DNA from 2 places in the Priestia sp. SB1 genome. Region 2 is predicted to be linked to the other one. Evidence: a T-box and tRNA genes for the amino acid it is inferred to sense, from the RefSeq annotation. Region 2 holds a T-box; the other holds one or more tRNA genes.
What was found. A T-box is a leader RNA that pairs with one kind of tRNA and senses whether it is charged. The one in region 2 lies ahead of thrS (threonine--tRNA ligase), so its partner is inferred to be a tRNA-Thr.
Positions count from the first base shown of each region.

Region 1: it has a tRNA-Thr gene. The T-box ahead of thrS (threonine--tRNA ligase) is inferred to sense a tRNA for this amino acid. The anticodon was not compared.

Region 1 covers NZ_JBBJSS010000001.1:42,047-57,627, reverse strand. The annotation lists gene WKH56_RS00300 (carbohydrate ABC transporter permease) at 1-817, shown strand, start outside; gene WKH56_RS00295 (carbohydrate ABC transporter permease) at 833-1,654, shown strand; gene WKH56_RS00290 (TetR/AcrR family transcriptional regulator) at 1,768-2,688, opposite strand; gene WKH56_RS00285 (DHA2 family efflux MFS transporter permease subunit) at 2,954-4,477, shown strand; gene WKH56_RS00280 (aromatic ring-hydroxylating oxygenase subunit alpha) at 4,512-5,564, opposite strand; tRNA gene WKH56_RS00275 (tRNA-Thr) at 5,775-5,847, shown strand; gene WKH56_RS00270 (ABC transporter ATP-binding protein) at 6,113-7,063, shown strand; gene WKH56_RS00265 (ABC transporter permease/substrate-binding protein) at 7,063-8,586, shown strand; gene WKH56_RS00260 (YwaF family protein) at 8,755-9,501, shown strand; gene WKH56_RS00255 (NAD(P)H-dependent oxidoreductase) at 9,642-10,160, shown strand; gene WKH56_RS00250 (hypothetical protein) at 10,188-10,553, opposite strand; gene WKH56_RS00245 (LCP family protein) at 10,779-11,510, opposite strand; gene WKH56_RS00240 (hypothetical protein) at 12,048-12,722, shown strand; gene WKH56_RS00235 (M24 family metallopeptidase) at 12,798-13,898, shown strand; gene WKH56_RS00230 (suppressor of fused domain protein) at 14,123-14,701, shown strand; gene WKH56_RS00225 (DMT family transporter) at 14,743-15,581, opposite strand, start outside.
Region 2 covers NZ_JBBJSS010000013.1:40,978-56,558, forward strand. The annotation lists gene WKH56_RS32120 (bifunctional helix-turn-helix transcriptional regulator/GNAT family N-acetyltransferase) at 1-742, opposite strand, end outside; gene WKH56_RS32125 (hypothetical protein) at 1,415-1,585, shown strand; gene WKH56_RS32130 (hypothetical protein) at 1,782-2,690, opposite strand; gene WKH56_RS32135 (hypothetical protein) at 2,839-3,318, shown strand; gene WKH56_RS32140 (helix-turn-helix domain-containing protein) at 3,520-3,942, opposite strand; gene WKH56_RS32145 (SunI/YnzG family protein) at 4,412-4,669, opposite strand; gene WKH56_RS32150 (hypothetical protein) at 4,848-5,039, shown strand; gene WKH56_RS32155 (hypothetical protein) at 5,097-5,351, shown strand; gene WKH56_RS32160 (helix-turn-helix domain-containing protein) at 5,435-6,223, opposite strand; gene WKH56_RS32165 (DUF5316 family protein) at 6,470-6,745, shown strand; gene WKH56_RS32170 (DUF6773 family protein) at 6,944-7,411, opposite strand; gene WKH56_RS32175 (helix-turn-helix transcriptional regulator) at 7,408-7,605, opposite strand; gene WKH56_RS32180 (hypothetical protein) at 8,138-8,371, opposite strand; gene WKH56_RS32185 (hypothetical protein) at 8,499-8,699, opposite strand; gene WKH56_RS32190 (MarR family transcriptional regulator) at 9,364-9,828, shown strand; gene cypX (pulcherriminic acid synthase) at 9,899-11,122, opposite strand; gene WKH56_RS32200 (tRNA-dependent cyclodipeptide synthase) at 11,156-11,869, opposite strand; gene WKH56_RS32205 (MarR family transcriptional regulator) at 12,138-12,623, shown strand; gene WKH56_RS32210 (MFS transporter) at 12,697-13,911, shown strand; T-box leader at 14,002-14,229, shown strand; T-box leader at 14,268-14,494, shown strand; gene thrS (threonine--tRNA ligase) at 14,545-15,581, shown strand, end outside.

The DNA.
Region 1 (15,581 bases), on a different contig from region 2:
GCTGTTTGTTATTGCACCTATTTTTTATGCCATCTTTTTGTCTTTACATAAAGTTCAATTGCTGGGAGGAACTGAGTTCCATTTTCGAGGGCTTGAGAACTACATGAAGGTTCTTGAAGATGAGAAAGCTAAAATTGCTCTTTGGAATACGGTGAAGTATGTAGTAATTGTTGTACCGGTACAAACCGCATTGGCACTTATACTGGCTGCCACATTAAATGCAGGGCTAAAAGCAGAAAAAGTTTTTCGCATTATTTATTTTTTACCTACACTTACATCATCGGCTGTATTAACGCTTATTTTTATGTGGATGTACAATCAAAATGGAATTGTGAACGAGTTTTTAAAGTTTGTTGGTCTTCCAACTTACAATTGGCTTGGAGATCCTCAGGTCGCTTTGATTGCCATTATGATTATGAACATCTGGGCAACAGCTCCATTTTTTATGGTTATTTATTTGGCAGCTTTGCAAGACGTACCAGATTCGCTTTATGAAGCAGCTCAGTTAGATGGGGCTAATGTATTTCAACGATTTTGGCATATTACAGTTCCGAATCTGCGACCGGTTACATCATTCGTAGTGATCATGGGACTGATTGGTACGTTTCAGTTATTTGATCAATCGTTTATTTTCTCAGGAGGTTCAGGAGGTCCTAATAACTCGACTCTGACTGTTGTTCTGCTTATTTATCAATATGCATTTAAAAATTTAGGTACTATGGGGTATGCTGCAGCACTAGCCTTTATGCTGGCGCTCGTGATTTTGGTGGCAACGGTTATTCAGAGAAAGTTTTCAAAAGAAGAAAGTATGTACTAAGGGGGGGAGAAAAAGATGAAGAAAAAAACAGGAGTCCTCATTTTATATACGATTTTAAGCATATACGCGCTGATTACTCTGATTCCATTTATTTGGGCGCTGTCCGCTTCTTTTAAAACGCTAGAAGAAATTGTGTCAGGTACGGTGAACTTTATTCCGAAACACTTTACGCTAGACAACTATAAACAAATTTTTGTGGAACAAAAGCTGTTCCCTCGCTGGATGTTTAATAGCTTATTTATTGCCGTAGTAGGAACAGCTCTGAATTTGCTATTTAACTCAATGGCTGGTTATGCCCTTGCACGCCTCAGTTTCCCGGGAAAGAAAAGTTTATTTATTATTATTTTAGCGGTGCTTATGATTCCTGGACAAGTAACGATGATTCCTAATTTTTTAATTTTAAAAGAGTTAGGCTGGTTAAATACCTATCAGGGAATGATTGTACCGGGAATGGTAAATGCGACTTTTATATTTATGATGCGTCAATTTTTTATTAATTTCCCAAAAGAGCTTGAAGAAGCAGCGGAGTTGGATGGGTTATCGAAGTTTGGAACATTCTTCAAAATAGTCCTTCCACTTGCAAAACCTGCCTTAGCAGCACAAACGATTTTTGTATTTATGGGGTTTTGGAATGATTTTATGAAGCCTTTAATTGTGATGTCTGATGAAAATATGTTCACGTTGACTTTAGGCCTTAACACATTTAAAGGTCAGTATATCAGTTATTGGAACTATATTATGGCAGCTTCCATGGTTTTTACACTTCCAATTTTGCTCATTTATGCGTTTTTTAACAAATATTTCATTAAAGGAATTTCGTTTACTGGAGGAAAATAAAAAAGAGGCTGGGATAAAAGTATTTTAGTTGGAATTACAAAAAAACGAACGATTAATTAAAAAATCATAATCGTTCGTTTTTTGTTGTCATGGTGAGCGTTAATTTCATATGTTTAGTTGCTTCTAGCTGTTGATTGAAGTTCACTCACATACTGATCAATCATCGTTTGCAGTTCCTCTAGGTTCGTTTTACTGTTGTTAACAGGCAGCTGCTTTAATGAATGAAGGGCACTATCCACAACAAACTTGCGGGGAGTCGACTGTTTAAACAGCTCTTCTTCAATAAAACTAATAAGCTCTGTACATTTTTGACGTTCAAATTCATCCGTAAATTGTTTGTGAACCTGCTTTTTTAAATCGATAAGTGCTGCGGAAATGTCCTGTTCTATTTGATTTTTAGTATTTGGGCAAGATGGAAGCCATTCTTTAATCGTTTGCGGATCGAGCAAAATGTCTCCTGAATTTGCTACTTCGTCTACAAGAGGAAGCAGACGCTTAACGCTGTAAGTTATAATCTCATGGGGATCAGTCTTTGTACCATTGACCATAAAGTTATAGTGAAAGTTGCGGTGAAGCATGCCAAGAAACATAATTGCACAATCTAGCAGGTAAGGTTTCTTTTCTTGACCAAATAAATCAATGAACCGTTTGTAGAACCAGTTTACTTCAATAAACTGGGTTTTTTTTATGTATGCTTTTAAATCAGGGTCATTGGAAACAAATACTTCTTCAAGTAATGTAAAAAATTTGTGTTTGTGATGGTTTTTCATCTGTGCATCGATCTGTTTAATAAATACATCTACATCGGTCAGACTTTTACCAACCAGCAGCTGATTCCGCTCTTGTTCAATGGTCGTATGAAGCCATGTAAAAACAGCGATTAATAATTCATTTTTTGAAGAAAAATAGTTGTAGAATGTTCCTTTTGAAATGCCGCTATAATCAATGATGTCTTGAATAGACGTAGCTTGAAATCCTTTTTCAACGAAGAGATGGTGTGCATTTTTTACAACTTGCTGTTTTCGGTTATTCATTATTATCACCTAAATATAAAATTAGACTCATGGTCCAACTTTATGATACATGATTTAAAGCGTTTACACAAATGTTCTTTTCAGAAAACTGAACGATATCACGACAATATATTGGTATAAAAGGAGTATAGGACTAAAAAAGTTGAGAAAATAAAGAACGTGAACGTAAGATTTTTCACTTGCATAAATTGAACTCACAGTATAATATACTCTATGTAGAACACGTGTCTAAAAAAATGAACCTAAAGTATAAGGAGGTACAATAATGAGTCGATCGATAAATCAAATGGAAAAGCCGCCTTATGGCATAATTGCTATTTTGTTAATTGGCGCTTTTATCTCATTATTGAATGAAACGTTATTAAATGTGGCGCTGCCGTCTATTATGAAAGACTTAGATGTGACAACGTCAACTGTCCAGTGGCTTTCTACTGGTTATATGTTAGTGAATGGTATTATGATTCCAACTACCGCTTTTTTAATTCAGCGCTATTCTGTCAGAGGCTTATTTTTAACGGCGATGACTTTATTTACAGCAGGAACAATACTTGCAGGTGCTTCGCCCGTATTTTCTGTGTTGTTAACCGCTCGTATTATTCAAGCGTCAGGCGCAGCTATTATGATGCCGCTTTTAATGAACGTATTGCTCACAAGTTTTCCATTAGAAAAACGCGGAGCTGCGATGGGGATTTTCGGTTTAGTTATGATTTTTGCTCCGGCAATTGGTCCTACATTATCAGGATGGCTAATTGAACACTATGAGTGGAGAATGCTGTTCCACCTTGTTACGCCAATCGCAGCCATTGTATTAATAGGCGCTTTCTTCCTATTAAAAGACAAAAAAGAAAAAGTGGAAATCAATTTGGATTTTTTATCCCTTTTGCTATCTACAATTGGATTTGGCGGACTTCTATACGGGTTTAGCTCAGCAGGGGATAAAGGCTGGGATTCTGTGGAAGTATATGGTACCATTATCGTAGGAGCTGTGGCTCTGATTTTATTTATTACACGTCAGTTCAAGCTTAAAACACCGATGCTTGAATTCCGCATTTTTAAATATCCAATGTTTGCTTTATCATCAACGATTTCGATGGTGATCACAATGGCATTATTCTCAGCCATGCTGCTAATGCCAATTTATGTTCAAACGGTACGAGGCATCTCTCCGCTTCATTCAGGATTACTAATGCTTCCAGGTGCGCTGCTAATGGGTGTAATGTCACCGATTACCGGAAAATTATTTGATAAATTCGGAGCGCGTGCATTGGCTGTAACGGGTCTAACGATTACAGCCGTTACGACGTATTTCTTCAGTAACTTAGAGCTTGATACGACGTATACAACGCTCATTACGCTTTACACGCTTCGCATGTTCGGAATGTCTATGGTGATGATGCCGGTTATGACAAACGGATTAAATCAGCTGCCGCAGCGCTTTAATCCGCATGGTACTGCCATGAACAATACGCTTCAACAAGTATCGGGAGCTATTGGTTCGGCTCTTTTAGTAACGGTGATGTCAAACCGTACAGCTACTCATGCAAAAGAGCTCGCTCAAGATGCAATGAGCGGAGCAGGAGCAGCTAATGCAACCGCAGCCGGGGCAGCTCAAATGAAAGAGCAGATTGGGATGCAGGCAATGGTACAAGGGATTAACGATGCGTTTGCTATCTCTGTAGTCCTAGTGGTGGTTGCCTTAATTCTTTCATTGTTTATGAAACGAGCAACGCCGGCAAGTGAAGATGAAATGATAAAGGAAAAAGCAGGACGCGAGCAGTTTGCTAAATAAAAAAGAAATCCCCGCTGAGACAGCGGGGATTTTTTCAGCTTGTATATCTAAAGCTTAAGCCCATTTTCTTTAATAATTTCCGGTAGCCGATAGACGTTTGATCAGCCATAATATGCGCTTCCATCTGCAGGTCTAAAGGCAAGTCTTCAGGTTTTTGATTTTCAACCATTTCACGGTCTTCGTCAAAGACGCGAAGGTTAAAGTCATACACACCTTCAACGGGAGAATCTTTGTCAAAGTTTCGAGCGATTGGCGCGAATAAACGTGTTTCGCGGGCTGAAATAGGAGAGACTGCATTCATAATCCACAGCTCTGCGCCTTCTGGGAAGTATACTTTTAGCGTAGCTGTAAACGGCGGATAAACATCAAAGACGCGAAGCCATTTAAAATCAGGTGGATTTAAATGCTGCTGTTCTTTGGAATAATTGCTCACGGTGCTCGTATATTCTACATGAAGCCCATAGTCTGTATCGCTTACTTTATATTTAGGCACAAAGGCGTTGTTTCGATCACCAAATGTGTCCGTGTGAACCCAAGCAAAATGAGCTACGTCTAAAAAGCCTTCCATTTGACGACCGGCTGAACCCATGATATCAAAGCTCGGACAAACAATTTGCTGAAAATCAGGGTCTTCCCACGCATCGAAGTAAGGCAGGTTATCTTGTTCTCCTGTCAGGGAAGTCCAAACTAATCCAAATCGTTCAATAACTGGATAGACGGCCATACAGAGGCGGGGAGAAATGTTGGCGTCAGGGTGAGCTGGAATCGACGTGCATGCGCCGTCCGTTGCGTAGCGGAAGCCGTGGTAAGGACAGACAATTTCATCATCTTCCACCCAGCCCATGCTAAGCGGGGTCCCTCGGTGAACGCATAAATCGCGTGCCGCTACAACTTTGTGTGTGGTGCGGTATAGAACTAGATTTACATCTAGCAGTTTTACAGACGTTGGTTTCTCAGTTACATCACTGCAGCGTGCGACGGGGTACCAATACTTAGCGAGCGTCGTCCAATCTTCCAGGCTGAACGTGCAGTCTCTTGGGTAGGGAGTTGCCGTTTTTGATTTGGTCATGGTTGGTTGTTGTTCCATCTATTTTCTTCCTTTCTTTTGTAAGCTCTTTTACTAAGGGTAATATAAAAAAAGAAAATTCACACAATTTATGTGAGAAGTTCTAACATAAAATATGGAACTTTGTAGAAAGTGCGAATTTCAGAAGACGCCAATTAGAGAATATACCAATAAAAAAATTTAAAAAAGCGCTTCCTAAATAAATTTAAACGTGATATAATTTTCCAAGACGCTGGTGTAGCTCAGTAGGTAGAGCACTTGCATGGTAAGCAAGAGGTCGCAGGTTCGATCCCTGTCGCTAGCATACTCAAAAACCTTCTTTCTTGTTGAAAGAAGGTTTTTTTATTTGAATTGGCTTTAAATTTATTCTCCGAATTATTCTTCCCCGCCTTGTGAAAACTTTAACAGTTTGATAGCCTTATTAGGAGGCTGTTAGAAAACATGTGTATCTTTTCCACTATGTCTTATGAATCATATTTAGAAATATTCTTAAAAGAATGTTTATTGCCTCTAAGTATTGGGTACACGAAACTAGGGGTTAAATTTCAACAGGGAGTGTGAACGATAATTTGATTACGTTTAAGAATGTGTCAAAGCAATATCCAGACGGTACGACCGCCGTGAAAAATATTAATCTAGAAATAAAAGAAGGAGAGTTTTTCGTTTTAATTGGTCCGAGTGGATGTGGGAAAACAACCACCTTAAAAATGATTAACCGTCTTCATGATATTACCGAAGGAGAACTATACATAAAAGATAAGCTCGTATCGGACCACAACATACATGAGCTACGCTGGAACATTGGTTATGTGCTACAGCAGATTGCTCTTTTTCCTCATATGACCATTGCTGAGAATATAGCCATTGTACCGGAGATGAAGCATTGGAAGAAAAACAAAATCAAAACGCGTATTGATGAACTGCTTACCTTGGTAGGACTAGACCCAAAGCAATATCGAAACCGAAAGCCGTCTGAGCTCTCAGGTGGCCAGCAGCAACGTGTAGGTGTAGCACGTGCCCTCGCAGCTGATCCCCCCGTTATTTTAATGGACGAACCCTTTAGCGCCCTCGATCCGTTAAGCCGCGAACAGCTTCAACAAGATGTTATTAGCTTAAAAGAAAAAATCAAAAAAACATTTGTGTTTGTTACGCATGATATGAGCGAAGCCATGACGCTTGGAGATCGTATCTGCCTGATGAAAGATGGGGAAATTGTTCAAGTTGGCACCCCGGAGGAATTCATTCAAAAGCCTAAAAATGAGTTTGTAAAAACATTTATTGGAAATCAAGGAAATACTTTATTTGAGACATTGGATATGTTTGTCAAAGAAAGTGAACAGCCAGACGTAGAACCTACTGAAGAGCTAGCTTCAACCGCCACTGTTCAGCAGGCAATGGACGCCCTTTACGACCATGAAGCAATAGCTGTGAAAAAAGGGAGCAAACGCATTGGCGTTGTAACGCGCAAAACTCTATTAGCGTTTCTTTCTGATAAAACGAAAGAAGGAGGAACGCTGTAATGAATGCACTAAGCACATTATTAGATCAACGAGGAGATGCCCTGTTTCAAGCTCTTCTTGAACACATTCAAATTTCAGTACTGGCTCTTGTGATCGCCGTATTAATTTCAGTGCCGCTTGGACTGTACTTAACGAGGCATGACCGCATTGCTGAACCGATCATTGGCGTAACAGCCGTACTGCAAACCATTCCCTCACTCGCTTTATTAGGATTACTGATTCCTCTTGTCGGAATTGGAACCTTTCCCGCGGTTATTGCACTGTTTTTATATTCGCTTCTTCCTATTGTACGAAATACATATACCGGAATTAAAGAAGTGGACCCATCTTTAATTGAAGCATCCAAAGCCATGGGGATGAACTCGTGGAGACGATTAATCAAAGTAGAACTTCCTCTAGCGCTTCCTGTCATTATGGCCGGAATTCGCACAGCGATGGTACTCATTATTGGTACAGCGACAATCGTGGCTCTTATCGGAGCAGGCGGACTCGGAAGCTTAATTTTGCTTGGTATTGACCGAAGCGATAATAGTTTGATTTTATTAGGAGCCGTTCCAGCAGCATTATTAGCGCTTATTTTTGATGGAATTCTGCGAACGATTGAACACTCTGCTAAAAAAGGGTCCAAAAAACGCTCGTTCATCATGATCATCGTATTAATACTTATTCTTGTTTCTCCGTTTGCAGCAATGAGCGCAACAAAACCAGACCTTGTTATCGGAGGGAAAATTGGCGCAGAACAAGATATTTTAATTAATATGTACAAAGAATTAATTGAAGATCAAACCGATATGAAAGTAAATCTTCGTTCGTCGCTTGGAAAAACAGTATTTGTATTTGAGGCTCTGCGTAACAAGGAAATTGATTTGTACCCTGAATATACGGGGACAGCCATTGTGACGCATCTAAAGGAACAGCCGGACAGCAAAGATGAAACACAGGTGTACAAGCAGGCAAAAGAAGGATTTCAAAAGAAATTCGGCCTTGTCTATTTAGATCCAATGAAGTTTAATAATACGTACACATTGACCGTTACAAAAGAATTTGCTAAAGAAAATAATCTAACGACCATTTCAGATTTGGCAAATGCAACAGATAAAGTAAAAGCAGGATTTACGCTTGAGTTTAAAGATCGTGAAGACGGCTACGTAGGCCTTCAAAAAGAATATGGCCTTACCTTCCCGAATATTAAGACGATGGAGCCGAAGCTTCGCTATCGCGCTGTAGAAAAAGGCGATATTAACATGCTTGATGCTTATGCAACGGATCCTGAAATCAAACAGTTTGGTTTAAAAGTCTTAAAAGACGACCAGCAGTTCTTCCCACCGTATCAAGGAGCGCCTGTGCTTCGTGAAGATACGCTAAAAGAGCACCCTGAACTGAAAAAAATCTTAAATCAACTGGGTGGTAAAATCAGTGACGACGAAATGCGTGAAATGAACTATCAAGTAAACGCAAAAGGAAAAACGGCTGAAGAAGTCGCTCATCAATTCTTAGTGAAAAAAGGATTAATTAAAAAATAAAAATGAAGACAAAAAGATCCGAACGATTTATCGTTCGGATCTTTTTTTAGGCGTGATTTCGTTATGTTTCAATCTCTTTTTAATGTGAGAGAAGCGTTAATGAAAATGAGGTCTTATGAACAAGCTAAAGGTACCAAATTTGTTTTCTGATGGAGAGGAGGCGCCGTTATGAATTCATTTTTTGCGTGTCATCCTGTACAACATTCTTTTCAGCTTTTTTCAGTTGAACACCTTGTAACTTTAGCCATTATCGTGATCATAGGAACAGTTATTTTTTTGTGTCGAAAGCAGCTGCGAAAAAAGAGGTTTGCGTTCGTTTTGCTTTCACTCGTTCTAATTGCTTCAGAAACGGCCTACCAGGCTTGGGAAATCGGATGTCATCAGTGGTCCGTTGAAACTTCTTTGCCTCTTCAGCTGAGTGATATAGTCGTGCTGCTGGCTGCTGTTATGCTGATAACCAAAAGCAGATTTCTTTTTTATTTTGTGTACTTCGCAGGAATCAGCAGCTCTGTTCAAGCGATGATTACCCCAGACCTTGGCGGCTATGCGTATGCCCAGTTTCGCTATGTGCAGTTCTATGTATCGCATGGTGGTGTGGTACTTGCTTGCTGTATGCTAATTGCTGCCTGCAGATATGAGCCGACGCTTCGTTCTTTATGGGTAAGCGTAGTATTTGTTAATCTGTACGGAGGTTTTATCTATGTCATGAATCGTTTACTCGGTGCGAATTATTTATACATGATGAAAAAGCCAGAGCACGCTTCCTTGCTAGATGTTCTTGGACCTGATCCTTGGTATTTAGTATGGATTGAAGGAATCATGATTCTTAGCTTTCTTGTCCTTTATCTTCCGTTTTGGGTACATAAAAAAATTAAAGGTGATAAAAGCAAAGTCAATTTTATTGAAGCAGAATGATAATACTGGTAATTTATAAGTGTAAACGAACTCGGATTTCCTGAAGGAAAAGGAAAGAATGAGTGAACAAGACGTGAGAGGCAAGCGTAAAAAATAGAAAAGAAAAAAGCAAGCACAGACATCAGAAGGAGAGTATCCAAATGAAAACACTGGTTATTTTAGCGCATCCAAATCTAGCATCTTCTCGTATTAATAAAGCGTGGGCAGAGCGAGTAAAAAAAGAGGAGGATGTGTACGTTCATGATTTATACGCAAACTATCCCGATTTCAAAATTGATGTAGAAAAAGAGCAGGAGTTAGCTGTTCAATTCGATCGTATTGTTTTTCAATTTCCATTTTACTGGTACAGCTCACCAGCACTCTTAAAAGAGTGGCAAGATGTTGTTTTAACATACGGATGGGCTTATGGAAGCAAAGGTACTAAACTTCAGGGAAAAGAGTTTGTCGTAGCTACTTCGACAGGAGGCCCTGCAGAAGCTTATCAAGAAGGGGGATACAACCGTTACCCAATGAATCATCTGCTTCTTCCTTTCCAAGCTATGGCAAATTTAACAGGTATGAAGTTCCAAACTCCATTTTTATTTCAAGGAGCAGGCGGTGACCTGAGTGACAAAGTTATTCAAGATAGCGCAGAAAGCTACGCTCAATTACTAAGATAATAAAAAAAGCCGCGTCAAAGCGGCTTTTTAATTTGCGTTTGTTCGTGAGAAAGAAGTAAGCAGCTTTTGAGGAGCAATATCTAATCCTTCAATCAGTAGTCCTGTCATAGCCGTTAGACTCCCGACTTCAAAAGATTCCCCAGCTCTCCAAAATGCTGATTCACCTTGTTTGATATAAATTTTCAGTCCGTTATCGCCAGCTACCCAGCCTTCCCCGTGAACGACTAAAAGAAGCTGTGGAATCGTAGCTTCTTGACGGGGGGTATAATCATTTTCTTGAAAAGATAAAAAGCTGATTTTGACATCTCCAGTATGAGAAAGCAATGGGTTTACTTTATAGGTAGAATGAAGAAAGGAACGCTCTTCTTCAGATTGAAAACCATATAATTTCATCATTTCATCTCCTTGACTAAAAAATATAAAAAAGAAGTCCTTCTCTTTTCATATACGCATACAGGAGAAAAAATAGAACTCCAAAGAAACAGCTGTTTTCTAGAAAACAACTCCATTTTATCTCCATTTTTTGTCGAAGCTGAAAATTTTTTGAAGGATAGGGAGGAAAAACAGAAGTTTTTTTGAATAGTATAAAAAAAGGTGTCCTCTAATGGACACCTTTTCCTAATTTAAAAATGACTGTAACGCTTGTTTGTTTTCTTCAAGGTCGATGCTTAAAACAGCACCAATACCGGATATTCGTTCATTTGAATAGGAACCTTCAACCGGTAAACGAAGAGATTTTAAATCTGGCTGATTTCCAACTAAAAAATCTTTTCCTATCACAATAAATGTTTTTGGCGGAATATTTGTATCCACATATGGATCAATGACACCCCATAGCTTAGGAGCTTTCGCCAGTGTCTTTACTTGAAGAGCTTCATCCATTAATTTACCAATCACTTCTTGTTGACGCTTCACACGCCCGAAATCACTTTGGCTATCATGGCGGAATCGCACGTATCCTAGTAATTTATCTCCGTGAAGAGTTTGTTTTCCAGGTTTTAGCGTCATGCCAATTCCTGACGACATTTCGTGTGGCACGGTAACCGTAATTCCCTCAGGGGCAATCGTATCGGCAACTTTAGAAAAACCTTTAAAATCAACAACGGCATAATAGTTTACATCTACGCCGAAATTTTCTTTAATTGTCTTACGCATTAATTCGGGCCCGCCAAATGCATAGGCTGAATTTAATTTGTTTTTGCCATGTCCAGGAATATCCACATATGAATCACGCATCAAAGAAACAATTTTAGGCTGATTGCTGTCTTTGTCATAATGAGCAATCATGATTGTATCGGCACGCGAATGTTCTTCACCGCGAGAGTCAATTCCGAGAAGCAGCACATTCATGCTATCTAAATTGGCACTTGCACCATTAAAATCAAACTGTCCATCTTTCCCAAAAGCTCCGTCTGCTTCTGCTAATCCTTGTTGGTATTGATAATACACATATGCACCAGCGGCGATTACAAGAATGAGAAAGAAAAGAAGTAGCTTTCTAAAGCGTTTCTTTTTTCTTTGCTTTTTTCTTTTATGTTGTTTACGTTCTGTACGTTCTTCCAAATGTCTCACCATCGCATTCAAAAATATTAATACTTTTTTGTCTAAAACCAATTATGCAAAAAATTATAAAACGACATAATAAAATTAACACTAAGGAATTAGATTAGCAAGTACGTTCACTAGTAAATCTGCGAAGACAGCTAAAATAAGAGAAGTGTACAAATAGAAGAAAGAGGAAATAAAGGTTATTTTTTTCGAGGATATTTGTTATAATCTATCATAGTTAGGGAAAAAGTTCTGTCTTTTAAGAAGGGTATAAGAGAAAAGTCTCTGTTTGTTGAGAATTAAATATAGGTCTAAGTGTAGAAAAAAGGAGTGAAGCGAATGAGTATATATGTGTCATCTTCGAACCTTGTGCTGATTCCAGAAGCGGCGTTAAGTCATTGGAAACCTTATGGCGCGGGGGAATTGACCGGAGCTATTATTTCAGGTAAGGATAGTGCTGAAATAATTAGAGAGCTTAATCAATCGTCTATTCTGCCTTTTACAAGTTTTTTCTATCGAAAGCATTTTGTTATTCTATTTGATAAAGAACAAGTGAAAAATCATTTTGAACAGCTGCTTTTATTATATAAATCTCAGGGCTATATTTTTTATTCTTCTACTTTATACGATGATCATTGGTCCCAGGTCCTTGAAGGAACCAAGCAGCTGCTAACGGTAAATGGACAAGTGGTACCGGTGCTTGAGCTTGAACAAAACGGTGAATTTGACGTTGTGCGTGATGAAGGTGGTCTTCACATTGTGATAGATGATGACGAAGACGAAGAGAAGCAGCTAGAAAAAAAAGTTCATGAGCTCCCGCTTGAAGAAGGTAGCTATTTTATTGGCGATCCGGGATTTGTTGAAAACCGAGACATGCTGGTAAAAGAATATTTTCCTAAAGGTACGTACGAATTTATTTATAGATACGGAGAAAATGGCTGGCTGATGAAAGTAAGTATTCAGCGAAAAGCGATTAAAGAGCAGCTTACTACTCTTCACGCGGCTTTGTCTTAACCTCTATTCATTGTACAATATTGCTAAATAACTATGTTATAATAGTAATATTGCACAATGAAAGGGGTTTTTTTAATGGAAGCACGTTTGCAAAAAGTCGTATCATGGCTGAAGGAAAAGAATGTAGAAACGGCCTTTATTTCGTCAACTGAAAACGTATTTTATTTAACTGGATTTCACACGGATCCGCATGAGCGTCTGCTTGGTTTATTTTTATTTAATGAAGCGGAGCCGATGCTTGTTTGTCCATCAATGGAAGTGGGTCAAGCAAAAGAAGCCGGCTGGAAATTTGATGTGATCGGATATGAAGACCATCAAAATCCTTGGGAACTTATTAAAGAAGCTTTACATAAACGAAACGTAATGGATGTGAAAAAAGTTGCTGTAGAGAAAGAGCAGCTGCTGTATGCGAGAGCTGAAGAACTGCTTAATTTATATCCAAATGCTGAGCTAGTCGGAGCAGAAGAGAAATTAAATCAGCTGCGTTTAATTAAAGATGAGCGTGAAGTTGAGATTCTGCAAAAGGCAGCTGCATTAGCTGATTTTGGCGTGGAAGTAGGCGTAGCTGCCTTAAAAGAAGGCGTTACGGAAATGGATGTTCTGGCTAAAATTGAATACGAGCTAAAGCGAAAAGGAATTCGTGAGATGTCGTTTTCAACGATGGTGTTATTTGGTGAAAAAACGGGAGAAGCGCACGGGAACCCAGGTCTTCGCACGTTAAAGCCAGGAGATATGGTTCTCTTCGATTTAGGTGTAGTGCTAGATGGATACTGTTCAGATATTACGCGTACAGTCGCGTACAAGTCGATTAATGATAAGCAAAAAGAAATCTATGAAACGGTACAGCGCGCCGAGCAGGCAGCTCTTGAAGCTTCCAAGCCTGGCACTCGCATTGGCGACTTGGATATGGTAGCACGCAATATTATTACAGAAGCAGGGTATGGAGAGTATTTCTTGCATCGTCTTGGTCATGGCCTTGGTATCAGCGTGCATGAGTTTCCTTCAATGAGCCGCAACAATGATGATGTGCTTCAAGAAGGCATGGTGTATACGATTGAACCGGGTATCTATATTCCAGGACTCGGAGGCGTGCGTATTGAAGATGATGTAATCATCACAAAAGATGGATACGAAACGTTAACGAAGTACCCAAAAGAATTACAAATTATTTCATAATAATGTCATAAAAAATAGAGGCTGCCATGGTGCAGGCTCTATTTTTTTATGGGAAAAGAAAAAATTGGTTAAGGTTTCTTGTTTGCTTCTTGAGACAATTTCATAGTATGTTACGAAACGATAACATTTCTATCACATTTTCTAAAAACTATATCGTAAGCGAGTGCGGTAGTATATGCTGTACAGTAGGGGACTTTTTAAGGTCGCAAGCAAGGAGGTTTTTTATGAGTAATTTTACAAAAGATGAAGAATTAATTATACATAAAGCAATAGATGTATTTGGTCAAAAGGACCGAATTGAAGATTATTCAGATGAACGAAAAAAGCATGGTATTCACGTTGTGGCATGTGAAAATCATCCGCGTCAAGACGTAACCGCGTATGCAACGCTCGGTGGACATCAATGTCCGACAGGTTATACAGTTGGAGGGATCCCGCTTCGAATTGAAATTGTTGGGGCATGTCATGAGGAGTTCGGTATTTATTCTGCTATTTTAGCAAACTGTATTTTCCATATGATGAAATCTCATGTCTCCATTTTCCCAGGAGCTATTTATAAAGACGTTATTGCAGTCCTTGATGACAGCTTTCATATGCAGCACATTTTGCTGATTCCGCCGTTTTTATGGGATAATTTTTCAACGATTGAACTATCTGATAAAAAAGTAACGTTCCTGCAGGCCGTTCCGATTTCAGAAAATGAACGTGCTTTTGCACTTGAGTACGGAGTAGATTCGTTGCTAAGCCGCTTTGATGCTGAGCAGGTTAATGTCTTCAATTTAGAAAGAAGATCTGTTGTATAAACAAAAAGAGCGCCGACTGAGACGCTCTTTTTTGTTATTGATTAGTAGGTCAATTCTTTTTGAGGTATAGCTTTTTTATGACTCGTTTGGTAGCTGTGAAGCACCATGCCTGCTACGATAACTCCCATTCCAACCCAAGAAAGAATCGATGGCAAAGGACTTGATAGAAGGAAGACCTCTCCTAGCAGGGCAAATAAAACTTCCATCGATTGTGTAGCTTCAACTGCACCTAACTTGTGAGAATCTTTTTTCACAAGGTCAGTTGCCGCAAAAAATAAAATCGTTGCACACACTCCTGAAAGTAAAGCAACTAAACTGCTTTGATACATCTGAGTTGGTTTTGGTAGTCCATCGGTCAAGTAGGCATAGACAGAAAGAATAATCCAAAACGGCAGGCTTGAAAGCGTCATTCCAAGCACGCGCTGAAACGTATTAAGCGACGACAGCTCCATCATCTTACGGTTGCCAAGCGGATACGCAAAAGACGCAATTAAAATGGGAATCGTACAAAGCAAGGCAGTAGCCGCCGACAGTTCAGTCGCATGCTCAAGCTGCATGAGCACAACTCCTATTAAAATAATAAACGAAAAACCTAGCTGCTTGAAAGGAATGGCTCCTCGCTTTTTTCCTTCCTTGTAAAACAAAGGAGCTAGGAGAGACCCCGATAAAATCGTGATTTGCCAAGTTCCTGCAATAAGCCAGCCGGGACCGTAGGCGGAAGCAAAACAAAGAGGAGCGTAAAATAAGCCAAATCCGACCGTGCTCCATAGCAGCCATTTTTGCGGCTGGGCTTTTATTTCTGCCACCACAGGTTTGATGCCACCCCAAAAATAAACAAGCATAAGCAAAAGAGGTACCATAAAAAAATAGCGCAGAGATG
Region 2 (15,581 bases):
CAGTCTCCATTAATTTCTTTCCTAATCCCATTCCTTGATATTTTTCATCCAGAACAAACCAGCGTAATTGAGCTACTGTATCTGAAGATTTAGTAATGGCAATTGAACCAGCAACTTTGCCATCTACTTCAGCAATCCATAGGTCCCCTCCTTCGGAATTAATCATAAATTCTGTTAACCCTTTCATAACGTAATACTCAAACATTTGTCCAAATTTGTATGTTCCATCATAAAGTTGTCCATGAAGGTGAGCCACGTAACCAACATCCCCAGGCTTAAATGAACGAATGGATACTTTTGGTTGAGAAGAATGTTTTTTGGAGAATATACCTTCGATAATTTCCATAGATGTTAGCAGCTTTGATAAGTCAGCATTCGAAATGTCCTGTATCATTTCTCCAACTTTTTGGTTTGAATGTTCAACTAGGTCTTTGTGGATTATTTCTCCATAATCAGTTAGATATAATAGGTATTGACGTTTATCGATTGATGATTGTTTTTTTATAACTATTTTTTCTTCTTCAAATCGTTGAATAATCCTACTCATATAGCCCCGATCTATTCCCAAAGTTTCTCCCACTTCAGTGGATGTACATCCACTTCTTGAATGAATCTCATTTATAACCCGAGCTTCTGTAAGTTGAAAGGAGTCATTATAAATTTCTTGGTCTAATTTCCCTAAAGTATTTGCATAATATCGGTTAAACTTTCTTATTTTTTCTACACCCTTGATTGCATTCATTTAAGTAACCCTCCTCGAGGTTATTGTTTGACTCAGTCAATTATATTGTATGTTTTATGATTGACTGAGTCAACTATATAATAAGAGGTGTTTTTTTTTGCTTTATTCCTTTAACTTTTTAAAATAAATTCAAATACACTGTCCATAAAAGTATACCTTTACGGACTTTTCGGTGTTCTTGCAATACGTTTTATGTTAACTAAAGTTAAATATCACATCTCGTCTATAAAGGTAAAATACTTTTTATACGTCCATAAAGATTAAATTTATTAACTAAATAGACATTTGGTCATTTGATTCTAAATAGTCTAAAAAGGTGTACCTTTTTAGATGATAGAGAGTTATAGAAAAACTCACAATTTGTCGTCACATAAAGTAAATGGTGAAACCTTATTAATAACTAACATACTTTAATATTTACTCAACAAATAATATCACTTAAATAAAGTTGTTTTAAAAGAGGTTATTCAATTAAAATATTTATTTTTAAAGTTATATGTATATGAATCTACAAATCTGGCAAGACTACTAACGTGTTCCCCTTTTCCAATAAATTTGAAATCCTTTGCCTGATGGGCAAGGGATTATTTTTTAAGTTAATTTACTTTTATTGGTTGTTAACCTGAATAAAAGGGAACTACACATATTAATAGCACACAAAGGAGATATGCATTGGAAACAAATTACGGGTACTATACTGGATCTCTGTTCGTGAGGGAATTAGAACGTTTAAAAGGAGAATATATTCAACTTGATCTCGACGATATGAAAGTAATGATGAGGCAAGACATTTTACTTTTAGAAAAAGCAATGGATATGTTGTGTAAGAATAAAGTGTATTAAATTGAGCAAACTATTCGAGAAGTCTTTTAGGACTCCACTTACAACCTAATATTTATCAGTAGAAAAAGCCATCTTCCCCAAAGATGGCTTTTTCGCCTTTTAGTTAACATAAAACGGCTTCCAAGAAGCGTCAAAAACCCACTTCAGGGTCTCATCTTATTATGAAGTGGGTTTTAATTAATATATAACGTAACTTTTAAATTTTAGTGTTAGCAGCGTCGAGATCAACTACATCAGGAACATTCTCATAAGCAGAATTAGCATACTCTTGAAGTTTTTTTAGAAAAAGTAGAATCTCTGTACCTTCCATTTTGGCATGAGTAAGATGAAAAATATTATCTTTCCCAATATTAAGCTCATCTTCTGATAAGTATAAAGGCAACGTTCGGAATACATACCAGGGATAATAAAGAGAGATGAATATTTCTCTAAAATAAATTCCATTTTCACCAATAATAATACCGTCTGTCTTCTTTAAAGGAAACGTACATAAAAAAGCAACAATCTCTTTATTAGGTTGTAAATTAAAATACTTTATTATTTTCTTTTTCAAATCTGAAGGAATATGCTGATTTACTAACAGGCCATTATTAGGCTCAAAAGCTTCTTCATATTTCTCAAATAATGTACTTATATTCATCAAGTCATTATACGTTACAGAAGAAGAAACATTGTGCGGTTTTACAAGTAATTCGTACGAATATTCGTTTAAGAAATCTCTTATACTTGTTAAAAGTTCTATAAATAATGGGATTGGATACGTATTTCCTCCACCTATTAAACATGCTTTTCTATTGTCGAAATGAACTTCGACATTATTTTGAACTGTAATTTGATTGACTTTACCGAATTCAGTCCATTCAATATTGCCTAATTCACCACTTAGATTTTTCCACCTTAACCCCTTATCGGTAAAACACACACCAATTTTCCCCGATCCAAATATCGTACAGTCGAGAAAAGCAACTACTTCTTCATTATTTGAAATGTTAAACCTTTTATTTGCCTTGGATAAAATAGAGAGAGGAATTTCTTCAATAAAAAATTTGTCTTGCTGATACCTTGAGCATAATTCGGTTAAATAATTGAATTTTATATTGTGCATTTCGACAATCCCCGTTCATTTTAATAAATATTCCAATATCTATTAAAACACAATTTTTAACTTTTATTCCATTAAAGTGAAAAAAGTAACTGCAATGTAGTAAAATAAATATGTTATATACTGTAATTTATAGAGGAGGAGTCATAGTTTGAAGAGGGTTTTAACTATATTATTATTATTGCTTATTATTACCGGTTGTTCGAATGGAAATGATAACAAATTAAAATGGTTTACAACGCAGGATAAAGCTATTAATCAAGGGATTAAAGACGGCGATCTAAATACAAAGGAAAATATTGTTGGAGAAATGAAAGAAAATGGTGAAACATTTGTTTTTTACAAGTTAGAAGAAGAAAATAAGGATATAGTCATCGGTATAGCTAACATAGCTAAGCAGAATGGTAAGTATGCTTGGTACAGAGAGAGCGCAAACATTGGAATTAAGAGTGGTAATAACCCTTCTACTCCCGTAAGTTGGGATACAGAAACACAATCAGGAAAAAAATTCACTGCTTATACAGGAACAGCAGAGGACAAAAATATACCAATTGAAACAGAAGGCGGTGAAGTTACACCGAAAATCAATGAAAAGTTTGGTGTTTATTATTATATTGAACCTCGTAAATAAATCTACTTTTATAACGCATTCATACGATTCTTGTTACACATAAATATTTTCTTAGAGTTTGACTATATTTTGGGAGTATTTATCTTGAAAACATAAAAAATGACCTTATCAAGTTAAATGTATACCATATACACAGCTAGTCAATATAATACACCTTATCGGTAGAAAAAAAGCCTTTAGCTTCAGTCTAAAGGCTTTTTCTCACTTTTCTTTCTTAAAATCCTTTTTTATAGTCCAAAACATTTTCTTAAAATCCTCATAAAGAAACATCGTTAAAAAACCTAGTATTGTAATACCTGCTGAAAATGTACCTAAATCTAAAAATAATCCTACAAATACAAGAATGATACCAATTAAAAAACCAGGATCAGATAAATCCTCGATGTTGTTCTTTTTTTTATCTATTACTATTTTTTTTTGAAAAGAATGGTCACCTTTAATTAATTTATCTAACGTTATATTGTATAAATCGCTCAACTTAATAAGGTTTTCAATATCAGGATATCCTTTATTATTCTCCCACTTATATACAGCCTGCCTAGATACATTCATCTCTTGAGCTAATTCTTCTCTAGACATGTTTTTTTGTTCTCTTAACTTTTGTAATTGTTCTCCTAATTCCATGTACCATCGCCCCCTCATGTACCACCTTATAACATTTATGGTGTAACTACCACAAACGCTTAGTAACACTGTGTAAACCATTGGTTAACAGAGAATAAATTATAGGAATAGCTTCCGAAATCGTACAATATAAACATCAATTTTAAATAATCACAGTTATCGGAAATCAATAATAAAAGACGCTTAGAATATCAATTCTAAGCGCAGGTATCTATATTTGTTTAGAAGTCTTAGATTCAGTATTATTTCTCTTTTTCAATTCCATCAGAAGAGCAATAATCCCAATTAATCCACTTGTCGTAAAGAGGTAAGAAGCAAATGGTATTGGTTCATTTATTAATAAACCTCTGATTCCAAAAATGAACAGAATAATATTACTGATTAAACCAATTACAACTCTAATAATTTTGCTAATGTTTTCCCCCTCCTTACCGTTGAATACCTATTATATGTATATAAGAATAATTAATTATGAATTTATTCTGTTTAGTATCGTTGTTCTGTTTGTAGTGAAAAGTATATAATTTTGCTTCTTAGTTTTAATGAAAATTCGATCAGTTGTTCCATAGGGAGGCCCTATACAGATTGCATCAGCGTCTTTACCTCCATACGTATTGTCTTCTGTAACTTCAATAATATCTTCTAGTGGAATATTAAATTTAGCAAGTTGCCATTTTATAATTAATTCTTTTTCTGTTTTCTTTAGATCGATCCCAACTGTAAACATATTAAACATTCCCTTTTTTCCTTATAATTACATTTTAACATAATATAAGGATAGGGAAATGAATGGATATCGTATACAAAGGAAGTTAACACAATGGATTTTCTAGATACCCTTTTGTTATTTATTGGTTATTTTGTTATATTATTTAATAGTTGCAAATAATGAAGGGGGACTAAGAATGAGTGTACTAATAGTAAGTATTATCATTATTTTATCGATCATTGCGGACTATTTTATTTTCGACTATGACGATAAAAGGTGGGGCTGGCTAAAAGGACGTTCTAAACGTTTAAGAATAGGAATTATTAGTTGCTACTTAGTTATGTCGTTTATTATTTATTTTGCTTTAAGCCTTAAATATATTTCGTAAGGTTTAAAGCTCTTTTTATGAGGTGAAAAAATTAAAATTAAACGGGAGGTAAATACTTTGTTAACCTTTATAGCAGGATTGTCTCTTGTGTGGGGAATTATTATTTTCTACTCATCTCTATTTAAAATGAAAAAGAATGATTACAAGAGTGAAAGCCCTATTGGAGTAAGTGGTTATATTGAGCTTGAAGTTTTAATTAAATTATGGAACAGGTTCCCAATGCGTATAGCAAAAACATTAACCATTCTAACAGGTTGTTCTTTTATAACCTTTGGAACACTAGCCCTGTATACGATATACAAAGTTAGTTAACATAAGCAACATTCTAGGTAACCTGTATTTTGTAAAAAGTAAGCAGACTCATTGAGACATAACTGTTCAATGAGTCTGCTTACTTACATCTCTTCTAATTTCTTTTTTCCTTTCTTTAAAAGTTTAAAGCTTAATCTATTTACATACTCTTCGTTATTTACTAACAACGTATACGAATAAAGAATAGGGAGTGTTCGAAGTAGGATATATGAGCTTATAGCAATCATACCCAAACAGAAGGGATAATAAGGAACTAAATCTCCTGAAACAATGCCCTTTCTTTCAAATAAGAAAGGCATTATGCCTGCTGCTAATAAGCAAAACCCTACTACCATTACAACAGCATACTTCTTTTTAGTATGAGTATATTTTATAGATAATTCTTTTAGATAATGATGATCCAGTAGCAAAGGTTCTTTACTAAGTACCTTATACTGATGGCCTCCTAAAAAAACGGTAGAAACGATAACGCCCACACCAAATGTAGCAATTAAAATAATTAAAAATGTAGAAAGTGCTTTGTTTTGGTCAAACAACCAATAAGGTATGCTCGATAGGATGAGTAAGCTAATCCCTAGGGATACATATTTGTATGCTTTCCCTTGATAGGCTAAAAACCCTTCAGCCATTTCCTTACTGACATAATAGCCTTTTTCACGGGTGCTCTCTTGCACTACTGTATCTTTTAACAAATAATCAATTGAGACTTCAAATATATTTCCTAACATTAAGAGCTTTTCAGTCTCGGGAAAGCCCTGGCCATTTTCCCACTTACTAATCGCCTGTCTTGTTGTATTTACCTTTTCGGCTAAAGCTTCTTGTGAGAGACCTTTTTCTTTTCTTAATTTAAAAAGTTTTTCACCAAATGTCATATAATAATGACCTCCTATCTTTCGATAGATTAATCATCTCAAATACAACGTTATTTTTCCATCTTATTACAGATGAACATTGTCAACTTGTAGTTGCAATCCTGTTATATGGCTACTTTTATGTATGGTTTCTTAAATAACATATAAAGTGAGTTAACATAATGAATTCTCTAGGTACGCTCTCACAAAAAAGAAATATAATGGTAATATATAGGTGGATTACTTTTAAAAAAGAGGGATTATCAAATGAAAAAAGGACTCATAACGGGCGTAATTGCACTACTTATCGTACTATCTATTTCTTATTTTTCAGGAATTTGGAGTTTTGTTTATTACTTATGTGGAGCTATAGGATTAGTATCTATAGTGCTTTCTGTAGATTTTTTAATTTATAGTTTAGGTAATAAACGATTATCAACCTCCGACAGAAAAAAACATAAAAGTCGTTTAGAGGATTCTAAAAAGTTTATTTCAATTGCTTTTCCTAACTTAATAGCAGTATTGATCTATATAATAAACTAATAAAAAACAGCACTATCCCATTTGAATGGACAGTGCTGTTTTTTATTGGCTGCTTTTTTATTTAAGTGGATACGATGTGAAAATCTAGTTACCATAATCACAGTTAGTTATTGGTATAAATAAAAAGAAAACGCCTTTTACTGCAAGTTTTCTTTTTATGCTTATATTATTAATCTTAAATAAACATAAGCAATGTTTCTATATTTCACTCTGTTTTTTATTTCTGAATAAATACGTCATCCCGTACGTAATGATGAAGATAACTATAAAAACACCAATATTCTCAATCCAATTTAGTAAGCCTGAAGGAATTAAGCTTTCTTTTAAGATAACCTTTCTCCATATCACAAAGAGTGCAATACCAAGTAAAGTAGAAACTTCCTCTGCTCTATTTTTCTCTTTCTCATTTTCCTCTAATAAGTCATCTTTAGTTATTCTCATTGTAATTTGTCTAGATCCAACATAGATTATGTAAATGATTAAAATGAACAGGCTCATACCCCATTCACTCAACGGATGGCCTAATACCAGACCTCTAATGATTACATCTAGTGCTGACAACACAGCAATAAGAAAACCTGCTTCAGCATAAGATCTGTACTCTAATGCCTGAACTCTTTCATCATCATGTTCTGTAATACGTAATATTTTTTTAAATTTATTCATTGCTCTCTCTCCCAAAATAGTTCGTCTAGAGTCTTATTTAATGTTTTTGCAATATCAATACATAATTTTAATGAAGGATTATACTTACCAGCTTCAATTAACCCAATTGTCTGTCTAGTAACATTTACTTTACTAGCCAAATCCTTTTGAGTTAAATTCTTCTCTATGCGTGCAATCTTAATTCTATTAACCAAGATAAACCCACCTCTTATCTATATAAAACTCATGTAAGATATATATTACTTTATGCAATTTATATCTTACATTTATTTTCAGTTTAAAACAAGTAAAAGTTAAAGTCCACTGATATATTTCGACCAATGGACTCCAATATAACTCACATTAACTTTTTCATTTAGGTTAGTTTGCTTACAAAATTTTAATTAAATAAGTTCTTTGTTTTAATGCATACCGTATGCGAAGCTAGTTACGTCGGGTAAGTTAGGGGCATCACTGCCCCTTCCTCCCCTAAGAACCGTGCGAGTCCCTTTCAAGACACATCGGCTCAAGCCTCCTATTGCAGGTCCATTTGCTGTCGTATCCTCATCACACACCATATCGTAAGTAAAACGTACGCCGACGCTCCAAATGGAGGTATACATAACAGTACGTTTCTTTCCTCAGAAGATAGCCACAACCTTATGTTCCTACGAGAGACCAACGAGAAGTTAGCTCCCTTTCGGGACTATCATGGGTTTGTCCGTAAGGACGATAGTATCCGTCCAGTTATACAGTTTCCTGCTTTCTTTCTTTGGCGAAAACTAGATACGTTCCCACTATAAGCATAATGCCCGAAGCTATACAAATTAACCAGTACATTAAAGGGTAACTATATGAAACTGTCATAACTCCAGTATTTCTATGTAATGTTTTAACGATAAACGGAGTATACATCATCTTAATAGTTAAGTACGTTAATAAAGCTTGAGCAAGAAGAAATATCCCTATTGCACGTTTCACGACTCTGCCTCCAAACTCATACATGTTTCTATGTACACTCTAACATAAATAGCCTTACTTATTAATGTTAGTTACCATAATGTCTCTTTCCGGTACACATATAAAAAACAGATGTTTTATGCAGCCTTTAATTCTCACCTTTATATTCCTTAAATATTAAAATAGCCAGTATGCCAATTACAATGGCCATTGTCCAAGAAAGCCATCCCCAATTTAGAAACAAACTATTTATGAAGTTTATTAGCATCGCGACTGGCAACATGGAATTTAACCATCGTCTATATTTACTATCTTTATCAGAGTCAATCCTTCTAAAAAATAATCCCACACTTAGCCTCCTTTTTCATTCCTCTATATGTAACTACCTAATTCACAATGTAAGGTGTTAGCAAATTATGGCCAAATAAAAAAGTAATACAGCAAACCTAAAGTGTGATGTATTACTTTTTTTCATTCTCACTCTTTTCATAGTTAAATAGCATTATCTTTATAATGATTAATATCAATAATGTACACAAAGTATAGTATCCTGGCCAAGTTTTTCCTTTCCAAACAAAATTGACAAAGGCACTAGACAACAGGAGCCCTGCTACAACCCAAAAGTAAGATTCTTTCAACTTTCTCATTTGAAATTCCCTCGCTACCTATACATTAATTCCTTAATTATCCATCATATCATATGTTAGGTAGTTATTCAGTTCCAGTGGTCATATAAAGCGATTTTACACCAATTTAATAAAAATATAGGTTTTCTATAAGTTCGTAAAAGTATACTTTTGTAGTTAACATAAGACATGTTTCCGGAACCTATTATAAAAAGGCAGCCGTATATATTAATTTTTTTATAAACAGAGAAGGCTAATGTATCCTATCAATCAGTTATATTGTATGCAAAGCCTAAATCAAATGAACTTGACAATATAATCGTTAATCAGTAAACTATTATATATAGTTAACCAGTTAACGATTATATTGAAGAAGGTGTGTTTCTGATGGAAGCTCTTCATAAGCAAGCGTTCCAAGCTATTGAATCTCTAATTATGACTAGAGAAAAAAAGGTTCAAAGTAGGAAAATACTAGCTAATAAACTAACTCAAAGTGTAAATAGTACGAATAAAAAATGGACAATTACTCAATTACATATTGTTTCATTAATAAATAAAGACCAATATGTAAACAATGCTCTTCTTTCTAAAGAACTTAATATCTCAAAACCTGCTGTATCTAAGGCTATTAATACACTTGTGGGACATGGCATTGTTCTAGCAAACAAGAATATCCATAATAATAGGGAAACCTTTTATTCCTTGACAAAGGAAGGGGAGGAGTTAGCTGAAATTCATGATAAAATGCATGAAATAGCAGAGAAAAGATATGTAGAATTACTTAATAAATTTTCAGAAGTAGAGTTAAAAATAATTATTAAGTTTTTAAATGAGTGGACCAAACAAATATAGAAGTAGGTTTACGACATGTCTAATGAGCATGTCGTAAATCCACTTGCTTAATTGTATACAATTTATTATCTTAGCCTTTAATAGGATCAAACGTTAATGGAAGAGAAACGGGTCCACGTGTATAAAGACCACTTTCCGTGTAATGAAATCCTTCTTCTAATTTCATGTTTTGTAGTTGATCTAAAACAATGTTAGCTACTACTTCAATTTCTGTTCCTGCAAAGGCAGCTCCTACACAGTTGTGTATGCCAGAACCGAAAGCCACATGTCGAGCAATACCTGTGAAAGCCGTTTTGACGTCAAGGTCAGGACGATGAATGTTAAAAGTATCAGGATTATCAAACGCTTCAGGATCTCGATTGGCAGCCCCAATCATACAGAATACTGTTGAACCTTTAGGTAGTAATCTATCGGCTATTTTCGCATCTTGCGATAATTGCCTTGGTATAAGTTGTACTGGTGGTTTAAACCTTAGAGTTTCGGCAATTGCTCTTGATAATAATGAACGATCTTCCATCACATCTTGCATTTGTAACGGATTATTTAATAAATAATACATTAACAATGCCAATGTCTTGTCTGCAGGTTCGGTAGCTGCTAATAGTACATTAAGGATAAGTGCCAAAATGTTCGTATCGGACATCTCAACTCCTTCATACTCAGACTGACATAATATTGAAATGAGATCTGATTTTGGGTTTTGTCGACGCTCTTCTATAATGGGTAAAAGGTAGTTTGCTAGTTGTTCACTGCACCATAATGAATGATCACGTTCTTCAGATGACAACTGTATAGTAGTGATAAAGTTAGCAACTCCACTGTGCCAATCTGCGATAAGTTGATGATCTTTTTTGTTAAGTCCTAGCATATCCATTGTGACATATACAGCAAAAGTTTTTCCAAAATCGTTAACTAAGTCAATTCTCCCTTTACTTAAGTGTGGTGATAATAACACTTCTGCGTTTTCTTTAATTAAGGGAATGAGTCTCTTAAGTGAATCACCTATAAAACTCTTTACTACAATTTTACGTTTTGCTGTATGTTCCTTTCCTTTCATTTGTGCAAGGACAGGTCCACGCATTACAGGTTCAGCACGTTTAGCAAGAGATTTAGTCGTAAAGATTTCTGTATTTTGTAATACATATCTTACGTCTTTATATCGGCTAATAAAATAGCTATCAATATCTTGCTCATAATGGATAGGATCGAAATCTCGAAGTTCTGAAAAATATCGGTATGGATCTTCATGAAACTGTTCTGATAAGATACTAAAAGTTTTAAATGATGTATTCAAGACGGTTCCTCCTAAAAGTTTAAGGGTGTAAATTTACTGAATTTCATCGACAGTTATATATCCTTGATTTTGTTGCATTCTAATTGAAAATTGCTCATCTTTTATTTGTTCACCTAGCCTCCAAGGTTTATGGTAAGCAAGTACAGTTTCTTGAATACCCAAGATGTTAGGTGCTCCAATAAAGAACGGCAGTTCAGCCAAAACATATTGCACAGCATTATGTAACATTTCTGAAGTAATAACTGAAATATCCATATTTGTCCCAGATGCTCTTCCTACAATTGCTGCATGTGACATTTCTAAACAAGCATTTTGAAAGTTTGGTTGATGTAAAAAACTTTCTTCAATCTTAGTACGCATATCACAATATACCGGTTGAGTAATAAAGTCTGAAAATGTATAAATAGCTTCAGGATTACCACCATGAGCTTTGAGAGCTCTTTCAGCAAATCGACGATTTCTGTTTACTTCTTTTCTCACTTTACGCTCAGCTTTTACCCTAGAAGTTCCTAAAGCTTCCAAAAGATTTGCGGCCTCATTTCCAGCTAAGAGAACAGAGACATCCTTAAACTCTTTAATGCTCCACTCAATTAGTCGATAAATATATTCTTCCGAAAATCTACTGTTAAAGGGGCTAATTCCGATTAATATGTGGTTTCTTCTTTCAAAAATTCTCTGGCAATTTTGTGATAAAGGTTCAATAGCAAATAAAGGCTTAGCTATTTTTTCTAAAAGAATTTGTGACATAGCTATTTCAACTCCTATAATTAAACAGTTAATGTTCACTAGTAAACAAAAACTATTTTAAATCCAAATATTTGTAAAAGTCAACATTTTTTCTTTATTTTGTAAATTGATAAGCGTTTTATCTGCAAATATAATAGGTTTTAATTACTATGAAATCTCATTTTATTGTATTAAAATGAGATTTCATAGTAATTTAATAGCTTATTAGTAGTATAATGTTTACTGGTAAACATTAATTATTTATACATTAGAAAGGTAAGGAACTAATATGTCTCTATTATCTAAACAGTTAATATACGAAAATTATTTGCAATTATTACACCTGAACGAACAAAAAGCTGATTCAGTCTCCCAAACATTTTTTGATTATCTTGATGAAAAAGAACTGAACGAAATAGGAACATTACCCAGTAACATGAGCAGCATCCACGTGATTGAATGCATTGGAAATAATGGACCTATAAATAATATAGGGATTGCGACTAGGATGAATTTATCTAAAGCAAATATCACAAAAATCACCCGAAAATTAACGAAAGATGAGTTAATTAAAAGATTTCAATTAGCAGACAATAAGAAAGAGGTTTACTTCAAGTTAACAGCAAAAGGAAAACAAGTTTTTGAACTTCACGAAAAACTACATAGCAAAAGGAAACGACAATTTTATGATTTAATTGATGATTTCTCTGATGACAAACAAAAAATTATATTAGAGTTCCTTGAAACGATGATTAATAAATTAAGACAAGAATAGACACATTAGGTGCTTTTAGAATGTCAAACATACTTTTATATGGAAAAACTTATTTACAAGGTAGGAGATTTATATGGGACATACAAATACAAAACCTATTTTTATCTTATACGTCGTTTGTATAAGTGCATTTTTTGCATCTTTAAATCAAAATATTTATTCGCCTATTATTCCGTTAATTAAGGATTCATTTGATGTAAGCACAACATTAGTTAATTTAACTGTTTCATTGTTCATCTTTATTACAGCTATTATGCAAATAGTCTACGGGACCATTCTTGACTTTAAAGGAAGTCGTTTTATTCTTCTCCCTAGTCTTATACTTACAGTATTGGCTAGTATTGGGTGTGCTGTTACAAGTAACTTTACGTTGTTTCTCGTTTTTCGATCTTTGCAAGCCCTCGGAACAGCAGCTATTCCATTGATTGCAGCTGCTACAATAACGGATCTTTTTGATGGGGAAGAACGTGGTAGTGCTATGGGAACTTATCAAACCTTGTTATCTATTGCTCCTGCAGTAGCTCCCATCTTAGGAGGATTTATAGGAGACCGATACAATTATGATGGTGTTTTCTGGTCATTAGTCGGTATATCTATTCTTTTACTTATTATCAATATGTTGTTTTATCCTAAAGATCAGAAAAAGCACAAGACAAGTAAGAGGAACGGTCTTCATTTTTATCTTGTAATGATGAAGGATAAGATGGGAAGTATATTGTTGTCATTAAGCTTCTTGAACTTTTTGATTTACTTTTCTATTCTGGTTTATCTCCCCGTTTTATTAACAAGCCACTATCATCTAAATCTAAAACTTGTTGGCTTGCTTTATCTTCCTATGACGATAAGCCTTATAGCCGGAAGTCTGTTATTCAAATACATTCAGAAGAAGATTTCTCTTATAAATATATTTACCTTTACTAATTTTTTAATCGCATTTAGTGTTACAGGATTTGGACTCACACATACTGTTTCTTTATTACTTATGTCGCTAAGCCTATTCATTTATGGGGTGGGAATTGGAATCCTAACACCTTCCTATGCAACCATATTGACCCATCAATTTGAGCAAAATCGAGCTAGTGCTATGGGAGTATTTAACTTTGTCAGATATACTGGTATGTCTATAGGACCCATTTTGTCAGGTACATTACTAGAATTTTTGAGAAGTGAAACCATGTTCATAATGTTCGGTGTTATGTTTGGCATTATAAGTTTCTTTGGTTATTTACTAGTGCACAACACAAAAAATACAGATAAAAATAGAACTACCAATAAACCATCTTTTTAAATAAATACATCCAATTAATAACATATTTAGAATTAAGTATTGACATTTACAAATAATATAAATTATAATTCTATTTATTGGAAATAAACATGTTGAGCGTTGAAAAGGACACGAATTATTTTTATATTTCTTTACAGAGAATAGGGCCTTTGGCTGTGAGCCCTTAAGAAAGAGAAATAATTTACCACCTTGGAGCTATTGTGTGGAAATATGTAGATAGAGTAACCGCAATCGGGAAATCCGTTATCTTTTTGAGAATATAACACTTGTAGTGTTTTATAAAATTAGGGTGGTACCACGACCGCACTCGTCCCTGTTAGAGGGATGAGTGCGTTTTTTTATGTTTAAAAATAAATAAGTAAGCAACGAAAAGGACATGAATTATTTTTACAATTCTTTGCAGAGAATAGGGTCTTTGGCTGTGAGCCCTTAAGAAAGAGAGATAATTTACCACCTTGGAGCTTTATTAGTGAAATAGTAGTAATTAATAACGTTTGCGACGTTACAGCACCAGAGCCATCGATATATTTATATTGATGGGAATTTGGGTGGTACCACGTGTGAAAACATACTCGTCCCTTACTTAGGGATAAGTATGTTTTTTTTGACTTTATTTAAATAGGAGAGGTTATCATGAGTAGAGATTTAATTCAAATTCGCTTTTTAGATGGAAATGAGAAAGAATTTTCAAAAGGTATTACATTACATGCTATTGCAGAATCCATTAGTTCCAGCCTAAAGAAGAAAGCCATTGCGGGTAAAGTAAATGGAGAATTATATGACTTGCATCGAGCTATTAATCAAGATGCAGAAATCGAAATCTTAACAGTAGATTCTGACGAAGGTCTAGAAATTATGAGGCATACAACAGCCCACATACTTGCTCAGGCAGTAAAAAGAGTACATAAGAATGTGAAGTTAGGGGTAGGACCAGTTATTGAAGATGGATTTTATTACGATATGGATCTTTCTACAACGATTGCTTCTAATGAGTTACTACAACTTGAACATGAAATGAAGAAAATTATTAATGAAAATCATCCTATTGAACGTACTGAAGTGACACGTAGTGAAGCTGAAAGAATATTTAGCGAGATAAACGACGAGTTGAAACTCGAGTTATTACGTGATATCCCTATGAATGAAACAGTTACGATTTATAAACAAGGGGAATTTTTCGATTTATGTCGAGGCCCACATCTTCCTTCTACTGGAATGGTTAAGGCGTTTAAATTAACAAAAGTATCAGGAGCATACTGGAGAGGTAACAGCGATAACCAAATGTTACAACGTGTATATGGCGTAGCTTTTCGTTCTCAAAAACAGTTAAATGAGTATGTAATGTTTCTAGAAGAAGCAGCGAAAAGAGACCATCGAAAATTAGGAAACGAACTAGAATTATTTATGTTTTCTGATGAAGCACCAGGAATGCCTTTTTATTTAGCTAAAGGACAAATGGTTAAAAATCAGCTGGAGCAGTTCCTGCGATCCGTTCAAGAAAAGCATCATTATGAGGAAGTACGTACTCCTTTTATGATGAATCAACAGTTATGGGAAAAGTCTGGTCACTGGGATCATTATAAGGATAATATGTATTTTTCAGAAGTGGATAATGCTAAATTTGCACTAAAGCCTATGAACTGTCCTGGTCATATGCTTATCTTTAAAAA